3 regions of the Arthrobacter sp. SAFR-044 genome follow, and region 2 is predicted to be linked to each of the others. Evidence: riboswitches for the same ligand, from Rfam matches in the RefSeq annotation. Region 2 holds a riboswitch; each other region holds the start of a gene.
The links. Region 2 has a riboswitch for glycine ahead of gcvP (aminomethyl-transferring glycine dehydrogenase). Riboswitches for the same ligand answer to the same signal wherever they lie in the genome.
Positions count from the first base shown of each region.

Region 1: it holds a riboswitch for glycine, as region 2 does, so the genes downstream of both, gcvP (aminomethyl-transferring glycine dehydrogenase) here and gcvP (aminomethyl-transferring glycine dehydrogenase) in region 2, are expected to answer to the same signal.
Region 3: it holds a riboswitch for glycine, as region 2 does, so the genes downstream of both, ACR65J_RS20845 (methylenetetrahydrofolate reductase) here and gcvP (aminomethyl-transferring glycine dehydrogenase) in region 2, are expected to answer to the same signal.

Region 1 is NZ_JBPFDN010000024.1:4,985-8,253, forward strand. It holds gene cycA (D-serine/D-alanine/glycine transporter) at 1-558, opposite strand, end outside; glycine riboswitch at 714-811, opposite strand; glycine riboswitch at 1,124-1,223, shown strand; gene gcvP (aminomethyl-transferring glycine dehydrogenase) at 1,377-3,269, shown strand, end outside.
Region 2 is NZ_JBPFDN010000022.1:29,858-33,126, forward strand. It holds gene ACR65J_RS20725 (MFS transporter) at 1-594, opposite strand, end outside; gene ACR65J_RS20730 (TetR/AcrR family transcriptional regulator) at 678-1,214, shown strand; glycine riboswitch at 1,308-1,405, shown strand; glycine riboswitch at 1,436-1,542, shown strand; gene gcvP (aminomethyl-transferring glycine dehydrogenase) at 1,596-3,269, shown strand, end outside.
Region 3 is NZ_JBPFDN010000024.1:816-4,084, reverse strand. It holds gene cycA (D-serine/D-alanine/glycine transporter) at 1-54, shown strand, start outside; gene purU (formyltetrahydrofolate deformylase) at 129-992, shown strand; glycine riboswitch at 1,084-1,183, shown strand; gene ACR65J_RS20845 (methylenetetrahydrofolate reductase) at 1,337-2,173, shown strand; gene ACR65J_RS20840 (hypothetical protein) at 2,321-3,124, shown strand; gene ACR65J_RS20835 (LamB/YcsF family protein) at 3,108-3,269, shown strand, end outside.

The sequences.
Region 1 (3,269 bases), on a different contig from region 2:
GGACTGGAAACCGCTGAAGATCATGAAGAGGCCCACGATGATCAGGGCCGCGATGGCGATGATCTTGATCAGCGCGAACCAGAACTCGGTCTCACCGAATGCCTTGACGGTGGCGAGGTTCAGCAGGAGGAGGATGGCAATCGTTGCCAGGCCCGGGATCCACAGCGGGAGCCCCGGCCAGAGTTCCTGAGAGTACCCGGCGATGGCGATGACGTCCGCAATGCCGGTGATCACCCAGCAGAACCAGTAGGTCCAGCCCGTAAAGAAGCCGGCCCACGGGCCCAGCAGGTCAGCGGCAAAGTCACTGAAGGACTTGTAGTTGAGGTTGCTGAGCAGCAGTTCACCCATGGCACGCATGACGAAGAACAGCATGAAGCCGATGATCATGTACACGAAGATCACTGAGGGGCCGGCGGCCGAGATGGTCTTGCCGGAACCCATGAACAGGCCGGTGCCGATTGCGCCGCCAATGGCGATCAGTTGGATGTGGCGGTTGCTGAGCTGCCGCTCCAGGTGCGGGGCTCCGCCGCCGGGGGACGTCGGGGAATGGGTCGTCATTGAGGAACTCCATCGTTCGAGCGGCACCCGGGGTGTCGCAAAGATTGGATTTCCTCCCCGCTCTGTCTGGGACCTGAGAGTTTCCACATGCCGGCCAGGGGCGTGCTTGCACCGTCGGTGAGCCAGGACAGGGCCTGGCTGCTTTCCAGAGTTGCCTCACCGCGGCGGTACGTGGGCCTGAGAGTTTCCTGGGGAGGGTTTGCTCCTACGGCGCCTGCTGAACGTACCGGCAGGGCTCTCCCGCCGCAGGTCAAAAGCGTTTGCTTGGTAAATCAGTGTTCAGTTGTCAGAGGGCATCCATCCTTGGCGCGGTGATCCGCAGGATGGATAGCGGGGCCTCCGGTGATCCCTGCCGGCGAACGGAGCGCCCAGCGTCTTTGGGCCAGTTCCGCTGCCCGGCCAGATCACGGGGTTCAGTGTGGCGCCGGTCACGGACAAAAGTCAAGCCAGGCCTTATTCCTCCGAGGGACGCTGCCCAGGCGCGCTTCATGATGGACCGATTTGCTCCCCACTCAACCTTGCGTGTAGCCTGTGAGCCGAATCACCCACATTTCAATATGCCTTTCGAGCTGTGGCGGGAGAGTTCTCCCGGCCATCACCGGGCAGGCGCCGTAGGAGCAAATCCTCCCCAGGAATCTCTCAGGCCCATGTACCGTCACGGCGAGGCGACTCTGGAAAGCAGCGCTGCTCAGGCAGCGCTCACCGACGGTGCAAGCAGGCCCTGGCAAGGTTTGCGGAATCTCTCAGGTCCAATACAGAGCGGGGAGGGACCCGATCCATGCCGAGCCACCCGTGGCCGGCCGAACCTGGAGTTCCTCATGACGATTCAATCCCTTCCGTCTGCCTTTGCAGACCGGCATATCGGTGCACGCCGCCAGGCTGACGTCGACACCATGCTCAAGGCCGTTGGCTACGACAGCGTTGACGGACTCGTGGACATCGCTGTTCCCAATTCGATCCGCCAGTCCAAGCCGCTCGCGCTCAAGGACGCGCTGAGCGAGGTTGAGGTGCTTGCGGAACTGCGCAGGCTCGCCGCCAAGAACAAGACCGCCGTCCAGATGATCGGGCAGGGCTACTACGACACCATCACGCCCGCCGTGATCCGCCGGAACGTGCTGGAAGCCCCGGCCTGGTACACCGCCTACACCCCGTACCAGCCCGAAATTTCCCAGGGCCGGCTCGAGGCGCTGCTGAACTTCCAGACCATGGTCCAGGACCTGGTGGGCCTGCCCATCGCCAACGCCTCGCTGCTGGACGAAGCCACGGCTGTCGCCGAAGCCGTCCTCATGATGCGCAGGGCCAATAAGGCCAAAGGCCAGAACGCAGACGCCCGCGATGGCAAGACCGTCCTGGACGCCGACGTACTGCCGCAGACCATCGCCATCGTCAAGGGCCGCGCCGAGGCGCTCGGCTTCGAGGTCGAGGTCGCCGACCTGTCCAAGGGACTCCCTGAAGGCGCGATCAACGGGATCGTGCTCCAGCAGCCCGGCGTCTCCGGCCGCGTCTTCAACCACGCAGGCGTCATCGCCGAAGCGAAGGAGCGCGGCGCGCTGGTCACCGTCGCCGCAGACCTGCTTGCCCTGACCCTGATCACCCCTCCGGGCGAGCAGGGCGCCGACATCGCCGTCGGCTCCACCCAGCGCTTCGGTGTCCCGCTGTTCTTCGGCGGCCCGCACGCCGCCTACATGGCCGTGGCCAAGGGGCTGGAGCGTTCCATGCCCGGCCGCCTGGTGGGCGTGTCCAAGGACGACGCCGGCCTCCCGGCTTACCGCCTGGCCCTGCAGACCCGCGAGCAGCACATCCGCCGCGAAAAGGCCACGTCCAACATCTGCACGGCTCAGGCCCTGCTGGCCATCGTGTCCTCCTTCTACGCCGTCTACCACGGCCCGGACGGGCTGAAGGCCATCGCCGAGCGGGTCCACAACAACGCCCGCGTCCTCGCCACCACGCTCAAGGTCGCGGGCCGGGAACTGGCCACCGAGACGTTCTTCGACACTGTCACGGTCTCCGTTCCCGGCAAGGCCGCCAAGGTCATCACGGCTGCTGAAGCACGCGGCATCAACCTGCGCCACATTGACGCGGACACCATCGGTGTCTCCGTGGATGAAACCACGACGCCGGAAATCCTGTCCGCAATCGCCGTCGCCTTTGGTGCCGGCCCCGTCGTGGACGCCGAGGGCTTCGACCTGCCCGCAGAGGTGCTCCGCACCTCTGCGTTCATGCAGCACCCGGTGTTCAACACCCACCGGTCCGAAACCCAACTCCTGCGCTACATCCGCAGGCTGTCGGACCGGGACCTGGCGCTGGACCGCACCATGATCCCGCTCGGTTCCTGCACCATGAAGCTGAACGCCACTGCCGAGATGGAGGCCATCTCCTGGCCGGAGTTCGCCTCCATCCACCCCTTCGCCCCCGAGTCCCAGACCAAGGGCTGGCGTGAACTGATCAGCGGCCTGGAAGCCGACCTGGCGGAGATCACCGGCTACGACCAGGTGTCGCTGCAGCCGAACGCCGGATCCCAGGGCGAGCTCGCCGGCCTGCTGGCCATCCGCGGCTACCACCGCGCCAACGGCGATACCCAGCGCAACGTCTGCCTGATCCCCGCCTCGGCCCACGGCACCAACGCCGCCTCCGCCGTCCTGGCCGGCATGAAGGTCGTCGTGGTTGCCACGGCCGGGGACGGGACGATCGACCACGAGGACCTGTACGCG
Region 2 (3,269 bases):
CGGCCCCAGCGCCAGCAGGGGGAGCATGAGCGGCACGGCCACCAGGAAGACGGCGCCCCACCAGAAGTGCTCCACCAGCCATCCGCCCAGGATTGGCCCCAGGGCGGCGCCGCCGGAAAAGCCTGCGGCCCAGATGGCAACGGCCAGCCTCCTGCGGTTGGGCTCAGGAAAGATGTTGCGGATCAGCGACAAGGTGGACGGCATCAGCATGGCGCCGAAGAATCCCAGCGCGGCGCGCCCGGCGACCAGCCACTCCGCGGTGGGGGCAAAGGCTGTAGCGGCGGAGAGCCCGGCAAAGCCCATGCTGCCGATAACCAGCAGCCGCCGGCGCCCTATCCGGTCGCCGAGGCTTCCCATTGACACCAGCAGCCCGGCCAGGACCAAGGGATAGGCGTCAATGATCCACAGCAGCTGCAGGCCGGTCGGTTCCAGGGCGCGGGCGATGGCAGGCAGGGCAAACGTCAGGGCCGTATTGTCCACCGCCACCAGCAGCACGGGAAACATCAGCAGCCCCAGCGCAAGCCAATCGCGCCACGGGCGGCGTGCAAGCGTGCTGTCCCCGTGGGTTTGAGGGGGGCTGAAAGAGATCGTCATAAAATAACTATACCGTCCGGACGGTATAGTTTCGAAGCGAGGCTATTCCGTTTTCCGTCCAGGCGGAGGGCATGATGGGGGTTATGCCCCGAAAGCCTGTAGCGCGTGATGCGGTCCTTGACGCCTTCGAGTCCCTGTTGATCGAAGTGGGGGAGCGGGCGGCAACCCTGGATGCCGTTGCCAAGAAGGCCGGAGTGTCCAAAGGGGGCCTCCTGTACCACTTCCCCAGCAAGGAAGCGCTCATCGCCGTGCTGCTTGACCGCCTTGAGGAACTGGCAAGGGCAGATGCCGATGCCATGGCTTCGGCCAACGAAGGTGCCGCCGCCTATTTCATCCGTTCCTCCGTCTGGGCGGATACTCCGCTGGACCGGTCCATCGTGGCCGCCACGCGGCTTGCCGAGGTGGCGCACCAGGAGACGCGCCAACGGTTCGCGGCCATCCAGCAGCGATGGCTGGACGAGATCGCAGCGGATGTGGGCCCCGGGCTGGCCAAGGCCGTCCTGTACATGGGAGACGGGTTGTACTTCAATGCGATGCTGTCCGTGGGCCCTGCGCCGGCAGGGGGAGCGGCCGCCGATGTGGAGGAGCTTCTCGCGGCATTGGAGCGGCTCCGCAGGTAGTTCCGCCATTTGCCGGGAGGGGTTGTGGCGTAGGACAATGGAGAGTTGTGAGGGCTGTCACCGGCCGTCATAATCCAACAACTGAATAGCCTTTGATCTGCGGCGGGAGAGTCCTGCCCGAAGTACAGGCAGGCGCCGTAGGAGCAAATCCTCCCCAGGAATCTCGCAGGCCCCTGTACCGCCGCGGCGAGGCGCCTCTGGAAAGCAGCAGGCAGTTATCTGGACTCCCCTCGGGAGCGAAACGACTGTTGTGCTCACCGACGGTGCAAGCGGGTCCTGCCCAGGCAGGCAACGCGGAAACTCTCAGGTCCAATACAGAGCGGGGAGGGACCCGAATAGCTGTGGCGTACCCTGCGCCGCCTGAAAAAATGGAGTTCCTTCGTGTCGGTTACCCCAGCCTCCACCACCTTCGTAGACCGCCATATCGGCGCACGCCACCAGGACGACGTCGACACCATGCTCAAAGCCGTTGGCTACGGCACGGTGGATTCCCTGGTTGATACCGCCGTTCCCAAGGTCATCCGCCAGGAAACCGCCCTCCGCCTGCAGGATGCCCTCAGCGAAGTTGAAGTGCTTGCGGAACTGCGCAGGCTCGCCGCCAAGAACAAGACCGCCGTCCAGTTGATCGGCCAGGGCTACTACGACACCATCACCCCTGCCGTGATACGCCGGAACATCCTCGAGGCCCCGGCCTGGTACACCGCCTACACTCCGTACCAGCCTGAGATTTCCCAGGGCAGGCTCGAGGCGCTGCTGAACTTCCAGACCATGGTCCAGGACCTGGTGGGCCTGCCCATCGCCAACGCCTCGCTGCTGGATGAAGCGACCGCCGTGGCCGAGGCCGTGCTGCTGATGCGCCGCTCCAACAAGACCAAGCCTGCAGCGGACGGCAAGACTGTCCTGGACATCGACGTGCTGCCGCAGACCATCGCGATCGTCAAGGGCCGCGCCGAGGCGCTCGGCTTCGAAGTTGAGGTCGCCGACCTGTCCAACGGCCTGCCCGACGGCGACATCAATGGCATCGTGCTCCAGCAGCCCGGAGCCTCCGGCCGGGTCTGGGACCAGTCCGCCACTGTTGCGGCGGCGAAGGACCGCGGTGCACTGGTCACCGTGGCCGCTGACCTGCTGGCCCTGACCCTGATCACCCCTCCGGGCGAGCAGGGCGCCGACATCGCTGTCGGCTCCACGCAGCGCTTCGGCGTGCCGTTGTTCTTCGGCGGCCCGCACGCCGCCTACATGGCCGTCCGCAAGGGCCTGGAGCGTTCGCTGCCCGGCCGCCTGGTGGGCGTGTCCAAGGACGATGCAGGGGTTCCCGCGTACCGCCTGGCGCTGCAGACCCGCGAGCAGCACATCCGCCGCGAGAAGGCCACGTCCAACATCTGCACGGCGCAGGCCCTGCTGGCCATCGTCTCCTCCATGTATGCCGTCTACCACGGCCCCGACGGACTGAAGGCCATTGCCGAGGCGGCGCACCGCCACGCGCGTACCCTGGCCACCTCGCTCGCAGCCGCGGGCGTGGAGGTGCTGCACTCGAGCTTCTTCGACACGCTGACCGTCCGCGTCCCCGGCCGCGCTGCAGCGCTTGTCGCCGATGCCGAGGCACGTGGAATCAACCTGCGTTCCGTCGACGCCGACACGGTTGGCATCTCTCTGGATGAAACCACGACGGTGGCCATCGTCGCCGACGTCGCGGACGTCTTTGGCGCTTCCGTTGCCGCGGCTGACGGCTTCGGACTGGAGGCCGCCGTCGAACGTTCCTCCGCGTACCTGCAGCACCCGGTGTTCAACACGCACCGGTCCGAAACGCAGCTGCTGCGCTACATCAGGAAGCTGTCGGACCGGGACCTGGCGCTGGACCGCACCATGATCCCGCTGGGCTCGTGCACCATGAAGCTGAACGCCACCGCCGAGATGGAGGCCATTTCCTGGCCGGAGTTCGCCTCCATCCACCCCTTCGCGCCGGACTCCCAGACCGAAGGCTGGCGTGAACTGATCGCCGATCTGGAGGCGGACCTGACCGCGATCACCGGCTACGACCAGGTGTCCATCCAGCCG
Region 3 (3,269 bases), on a different contig from region 2:
GCTGTACGGCCGGGTGCCGCCGCAGAAGCGGGGGAAGAGCGGGTCAAGCGGTGATCGGCACCAAGGCCCGCCCCACCGGGACCGGCACATCCGAGGCAGACACCTTCGAGGCCGGGCGGCTCCAGTCCGTGACCCCGGAAACCGGCAGGGAATTCGTGCTGACGTTCCACTGCCTGGATGCCCTCGGCATTGTCCAGGCGGTGTCGGCATACCTGCTGGAACAGGAATGCTACATCGTGGACATCAAGCAATTCGGCGACAGGGCAAGCGGCCGGTTCTTCATGCGCATCCACGTAACCTCGCAGGTTGAGCTGGACCTTGCCCGCCTCCGGGCCGGTTTCGGTCAGGTGGCCCAGGAGTGGCAGATGGACTGGCGCCTGGAACGCCACGGACGCAAGCAGCCCATCCTGGTGATGGTCTCCAAATACGAGCATTGCCTCAACGACCTCCTGTTCCGCGCCCGCAGCGGTGAGCTGCCCGTGGAGATCGCCGCCGTGGTGTCAAACCACCCGGACCTGGAACCGCTTGCTACGTGGCACGGTGTTCCGTTCCACCACATTCCGGTGACCCCTGAAACGAAAGCGGATGCGGAAGGGCGCCTCCTGGGCCTGGTGGACCACTACGCCGTGGAACTGGTGGTGCTTGCCCGCTACATGCAGGTGCTCAGCGATGAGGCCACCACCCGCCTGAGCGGCAAGGCCATCAATATCCACCACTCGTTCCTGCCCAGCTTCAAGGGTGCCAAGCCCTACCACCAGGCCTACGAGCGCGGCGTCAAAACGGTGGGCGCCACTGCCCACTACGTCAACTCCGAGCTGGACGAGGGGCCGATCATTTCACAGCAGGTCATCGAGGTGGACCATACTTACTCCGCCTCGGACCTGGTCACGGTTGGCCGCGACGCCGAATGCAAGGCGCTAACGAATGCGGTCCGCTGGCACGCTGAAGGGCGGATCGTCCTCTCCGGCAACCGGACGGTCATCCTCCGCTAATTGCCGGTCCATCCATGCGGCCGGTGCCCGCACTCCTTCTGCCGGAGGGCAGGCACCGGCCGCAGTACCACCACATCTAAAGACAGCCTTTCGAGCTGTGGCGGGAGAGTTCTCCCGGCCATCACCGGGCAGGCGCCGTAGGAGCAAATCCTCCCCAGGAATCTCTCAGGCCCATGTACCGTCACGGCGAGGCGACTCTGGAAAGCAGCGCTGCTCAGCCAGCGCTCACCGACGGTGCAAGCAGGCCCTGGCAGGGTTTGCGGAATCTCTCAGGTCCAATACAGAGCGGGGAGGGACCCGATCCATGCCGTGCCACCCGTGGCCGGCCGAACCTGGAGTTCCTCATGACGATTCAATCCCTCATGCCATCAGCCGCTGCACCGATTCCCGCGGAAGGACAGGCCGGCAATGCCGGGACGGTACTGCCTGTCCGGATGCAGATCAATCCCACGGAGGGTATTGCCGCCCGCGTCCAGGCCGCGGTACCCGCCGGGACACAGCTGACGGTGACGTGCCTGCCCCGCCAAGGCGTGGGGACCACCATCCGCACGGCCATCGAGCTTGCCTACCTTGGCTTCGAGGTTGTCCCGCACCTGGCCGCACGAAGCATCGAAAGCCGTGAGCAACTGGCCGGCGTGGTCCGGAACTGCCACGACGCCGGCATCGCCGAAGTGTTCGCCGTCGGCGGTGACGCCGGGGAGCCGGCCGGTCCCTATGACAGCAGCCTTCCGTTGCTGGAGGACGTCGCGGAGGTGTCCGGCGGACGGATCCGGGCCGGAGTGGCGGGTTACCCCGAGAGGCACCCCGGCCACGGCGAACTGCACATGCTTGATGCCCTGCTGGAAAAGCAGCATCTGGCATCGTCAATGGTGACGCAGCTGTGCTTTTCGGCTCCCCGCATCCAGTGGTACGCCGAAACCCTGCGCCGGGAAGGGGTGACCCTGCCTGTATGGGCCGGAGTGGCTGGTAGCGTTCCCCGGGCCCAGTTGATTTTGCTTGCCACGAAGATCGGCGTGGGCCCGTCCCTCAAACTGCTGAACCGCCGCGGCCCCCTCGGCCGCCGACTGCTCCGTGGCGGCCACTACTCCTCCCAGTCAATCCTCGCGCAACTGCAGGACGGCGGAGCGGTGAAGGGTATCCACCTGTACACCTTCAACAACCTGCACGGTCTCAACAGCTAAAAGGGCCGGCGGCGCCAGCTGGAAGGCCGGCGGCCGGGGCTGCCTGTGGCGCGGAGCGGAAAGTTCAGCATGCTTAGTGTTTGTCCACATAGGATGGGATAAGCACGGCAGCCTACCCGCTGCAGGTCGATTTGAATGAAGGTGACCATGGCCAGGCGCAGCAATCCCGCAGTACGAATCGCACAGGAAACCGCCCACAACGCAATGTTCGATGCCGACGGCAAACCCAAACCCGGCGTCCACAACATGCTCCTGAAGGCGGTGCAGATCCAGCGGCCCCTGGTGGTGGCCTACATCCGCCGGCTGCAGAAGAAGCATCCGCGGGCCACCGCCGCGCAGCTGGCAGACATCGCGGAGCGTGACTACCTGCGGGCCGTGACCGGCGGGGGTGCGCTGGTGGGTGCCACCGCCGTCGTCCCTGGTGTGGGAACCGTGGCGTCGCTTGGGCTTTCCGCAGCCGCAACCGTCGGCTTCCTGGAGGCGACGGCCCTCTACGCGACCTCGCTGGCAGAGCTCCACGGCATCCGCCTCACCAATCCCGAGAAGGCCGGGACCATGGTCATGGCCATCATGCTTGGCGAGGAAGGGACCGCCCTGATGGGCACTCTCAGCGGCCAGGCGGCCGGCGGCGCCAAGCCCGCCGACGTCTGGGGAAACATGCTGTCCAAGTCCTCGATGCCGGGGTTCGGCAACGTCCGGAAGAGGATCCAGCACGCCTTCCTGAAGAACCTGCTCAAACGCCAGGGCACGGCACTGTTCGGCAGGGCCCTTCCCTTCGGCATAGGCGCGGTTGTGGGTGGAGCCGGTAACCTCGTGATGGGCCGTGCCGTGGCGCAGAACGCCAGGGAGGCGTTCGGGCCCATGCCGGATACCATTCCCGGGGAGCTGACCGCTGCTGCCGGGCCGGACAACCTGACCCTGGAAGGCAACATACTTGGATCTCAACGCTGACGTAGGCCAATCATTCGGATCCTGGACCGCGGGAGGCGATCCGGCGATGTTCCAGCTGGCCACCAGCGTTAACGTGGCGTGCGGCCTCCATGCAGGCGATCCCGTCACCATGCTGGACAGCTGCCGGGCGGCCTACGAGCTGGAT